DNA from 2 places in the Shewanella sp. SNU WT4 genome. Region 1 is predicted to be linked to the other one. Evidence: predicted binding sites of a transcription regulator. Region 1 holds the regulator's gene; the other holds the start of a gene.

What was found. The regulator LexA, encoded in region 1, represses DNA repair genes until DNA is damaged. The targets are predictions, from matches to a motif close to TACTGTATNNNNATACAGTA.
Region 2: the regulator LexA is predicted to act here: its motif matches at 1,343-1,362, upstream of recG (ATP-dependent DNA helicase RecG).

Annotation. Positions count from the first base shown of each region.
Region 1 is NZ_CP041151.1:573,348-575,555, forward strand. It holds gene FJQ87_RS02625 (SulA-like leucine-rich domain-containing protein) at 227-712, opposite strand; gene lexA (transcriptional repressor LexA) at 709-1,329, opposite strand; gene plsB (glycerol-3-phosphate 1-O-acyltransferase PlsB) at 1,488-2,208, shown strand, end outside.
Region 2 is NZ_CP041151.1:688,813-691,020, forward strand. It holds gene recG (ATP-dependent DNA helicase RecG) at 1-1,326, opposite strand, end outside; gene FJQ87_RS03100 (calcium/sodium antiporter) at 1,556-2,208, opposite strand, start outside.

The DNA.
Region 1 (2,208 bases):
CATAAATTTAGAAATCAATAAAGATTGAAAGTATAGGGCGTGGCTTGCTGACTGAAATGAATGCTGGTATTGATGATGAGTAATAGCTAAGACATGCCTGCAGAATTTAATCTGCAGCACTATGTTGGGCTGAACTTGGTTTGCATTTAAATTTTGAGCTTAGGCTGCGAGCCTAGATTTTGAATGAGTGAATTTCGAGCTTAGATTTTTAGATTATGTTTAGGTGCTAATGCATGGCACGCAGTAAGGTCTGCGGGGCCTTAAACGCGAGTTCATCACTACCTGTCAAATTGGTATGTTCAAAAATAAAACCAATCGCCCGAGCATTGCGTTCAACTAATTGCATGCGGCGCTGATCGCGTTGATCTAACATAGAAACCCAAGTTAATACGGCGCTGCAGGTACCATTGGTAAGGGCAATTTCACTCGCCCATAAGGCTTCAACTTCATCTTTGGCTTTTACGAGTAAGACTCTATCTAAGCGAACACCTGCCGCGGCCAACATGGTTTTATAACCTATGTTGGGCGGATTAATTAAGACTATCCATTGGCCTTGGTGACTGAGACGTACCAGTTGTGGGGCAATTTTTTCAAGCTCAATTCGCCCTTGGCTATGGGTTGGTAAGCTTTCTATCATGGTTTGATGAACGCGCCGAGTATTAGCGCACCATAATCCGGGGTGACCTGCTGAATTTACTGTTTTGGTGGTCATAGCCAACCACCATTACGAATAATGCCTACGGCTAAGCCTTCTATAGTCAGTTCTTGATAGCTAGGATCAACAACTATCGGGGAATATTCATCATTTTCAGGGTGTAGATAAATTATTTTCCCTTTCTTTTCAAAGCGCTTAACTGTGACGTCATCATCAACTCGAGCCACCACAATTTGGCCATTGCGAGCTTCTTGCATTTTATGCACGGCTAGCAAATCACCTTCAAGAATGCCGATGTTCTTCATGCTATCGCCGCGAACTTTTAATAAGAAGTCGGCAGCAGGATGGAACATGGTGGCATCAACCTGAAAATAACTTTCGACATGTTGCTGGGCAAGAATAGGCTCGCCCGCAGCAACTTGGCCAATGAGTGGCAGACCAGTCTCAATTTCTACCACTTCTTCTGGCGGCAGACGAATACCGCGAGAAGTACCAGGCATGATTTCAATACACCCTTTTTTTGCCAGCGCTTTTAAATGCTCTTCGGCGGCATTGGCACTGCGAAACCCTAACTGAGTCGCAATTTCTGCACGAGTTGGCGGCATACCAGTTTCGCTGATATTGCGTTTAATCAGTTCTAAAATCTCTGCTTGGCGGGGTGTTAAAGGTCTCATGTTGGTTCCTGTCTTTCTATACAGTTACTGTTAGTATATACAGTATTTGTGCTGGCGCAAGTATTCGCCAAGGTTTGTTTTAAGTAGAGATTCGCTATCAAGTAGCCTGTTCTGGTATTCTATAGGACTATTAACGTGACCTGAATTGCATAATAACAATGGCCAAACAAGACTCTTTCGTAATGACAGTGTTGCGCTGGTTTCAGCGCAAGCTAGTGCACACAATCGTTGTGCCCACAGATCCCTTTGCCGATCTAAATCTTGATCCTAAAAAACCGCTCATTTATGTAATGAAAACTGAATCTTTCAGCGATATGGCCGCCTTGAGCGATGTCACCGCTAAGTTTGGTTTACCTAGCCCTTACGATGAGTTGGAATGCCACGGCAAAGCACTGCCGCGAGTTGTGTGCTTAAATCGCGCTAAACCTATGATTGGCAATCGGCCATCAAGTGATGCCTTCTTAAGTGAATTTAAAACTCTGCTGCAAATGCACAGAGCTAATCCTGATTTGGAAATTCAACTTGTACCTGTGAGTCTGTTTTGGGGACGGACACCAGGTAAAGAAGATGACACTATGAAAGCCGCAGTGTTAGAGCGCGAAGATCCTAATTGGCTGCGCAAATTTTTTATGATCTTATTCTTAGGTCGCCATAATTTTGTGCAATTTTCTAATGCTGTGTCGCTGCGTTATATGGCTGACGAGCATGGCACGGATCAGCAGATCGCCCATAAACTTGCGCGGGTTGCCAGGGTTCACTTTAGCCGTCAGCGCAAAGTGATGACAGGGCCGTCGCTGCCAAGTCGTCAGAATTTATTTCATGCCCTCATTAATTCCGAAGCAGTGCAGAAGGCGATTGATGAGGAAGTTCAATCCAAAA
Region 2 (2,208 bases), 120 kb from region 1:
ATCTAAATCTGCATACGCCGTCATGGCCAGAGTTCGCGGAATTGGCGTTGCCGTCATGATCAGTTGATGCGGATAAAAGCCTTGATGTAAGCCTTTCTCTCTTAAGCCTAAGCGCTGATGCACGCCGAATCTGTGCTGCTCATCGATAATGACCAAGGCTAAATGCTTGAACTGTACTTGCTCTTGGAAAATGGCGTGGGTGCCAACCACCATTTGCGCTTCACCGCTAGCAATGCGCTCTAAACTTGTGGCTCTGGCCTTGCCTTTAAGCTTGCCGGCTAACCAGCCCACTTGAACGCCTAAGGGCGCGAACCAAGCGTTAAAATTATTGGCGTGTTGCTCAGCAAGTAGCTCGGTCGGCGCCATTAAAGCCACCTGAAAACCATTAGCTATGGCTTTTAACGCGGCAAGCGCTGCCACTAAGGTTTTACCTGAACCAACATCCCCTTGAACTAAGCGCATCATAGGTTGGCTGAGTTGCATGTCATGATGAATATCCGCTACCACTCTTTGCTGCGCGCCTGTGGGGGTAAACGGCAGGCTTTCAAGAAAAGGAATAGTCAGTGCGCTAGCATCAGCCATGGCGATGGCACGATCGCGATTACTGCGTTGGCGTAATTGCAGCATAGATAAATTGTGCGCCAGTAACTCTTCTTGAATTAAGCGTTGCTGCGCCGGATGTTGGCCTTGTTCTAATTGCCACAGCGCGACATCGGCTGGCGGGCGATGCAATAAGCGCAGCGCATCACTGAGTTGTAAGTGATTAGGGCGCAAGGGCTCTGGCAATAATTCCGGTAGACTGCCTTGGGCTAATAACTCAAGTGCTTGGTTGGTGAGTTTTTTCCAGCTGCTTTGCTTTAATCCCTCAGTGGTGGGATACACAGGCGTTAAGCTTTCTTCGGCCGTAAAAATTTCACCCGCATGCACTAGTTTATATTCGGGATGAACGATTTCTAACTGGTGCTGGCCGCGCCTAATTTCACCATAAGCCCTAATAAACATGCCATTTTGCATGCTATTACGCTGGGCGGCGCTAAAGTTGAAAAATCTTAGGGTAGCGCTGCCGCTTGCATCTTGCACCTGACAAACCAGCATACGCTTGCGCCCTTGCAGAACTTGGCTTGAGATGATTTCAGCTTCAAGGGTCGCCTGATGGCCTGGCATTAATTGCGCAATAGGATAAATACGGGTGCGGTCTTCGTAGCGCAGAGGTAAGTGGAACAGCAGATCCTGAACAGTGTGAATGCCTAGCTTGTTGAGCTTTTCAGCCATTTTAGTAGCAACACCTTTAAGCTCGGTGATTGCCATAAGATCCAATTGTGGCAACGCTTTAGTACCCAATCACTGTGAATTTATACATATATTAACAGAGTCTGGGTTTTAGGCAATCAATGGCGTATTGCTTGAGGGAAGGGGCAGGGATCAAAAAGGCATAAACGATACATCTGACGCGGCTAGAAGCCAATGTCAGCACTGATTGCTGACATTGGTTCAAGCTTAATTGTTTTGATGTCTTGCTAGGCCAATTCGACAAGCCATGCAATTAAGATGGTTATTAGATAGTTACTTGGCTAACTAAATAACTAATGTAAGCAATATAACCCGCTAACATGACCGCCCCTTCTCGGCGACCTAAACGCAAGCCAGTATAAGCAAAAGGCAATAAAATAGCCGCTAACGCTAACATCACAATAAAGTCTAAGCTTTGAAATCCGGCTGACGAGATAGGTGAAATTAAGACGGTAATACCTAAAATCCCCAGAATGTTAAAGATGTTAGAGCCAACTATGTTGCCAATGGCGATATCACTTTGGCCTTTGAGGGCGGCAAGCACTGAGGTTACAAATTCAGGCATACTGGTGCCGACAGCGACAATAGTTAAGCCAATAATAACTTCACTAATCCCAAAGGTGCGGGCTAAATCCACTGCGCCATCCACAAACAGAATGCCGCCACCCACTAATAAGGCAATACCGCCGACAATCAGTAATATTGATAACCACGGCGCTTGTGGTGAGTTATCAATTTCTACTTCGGTATTCTGTTTTTTGGAGTCTATATAGCTAAAGACTAAATAGGCAATTAACAGCCCAAATAACAGTGCGCCATCGAAATGCGATAACTCGCCATCAATTAATACTACCCATAACAAGATGCTCACGGCAATCATGATGGGAATATCACGCTTAACCATTTGCGATTGCACTG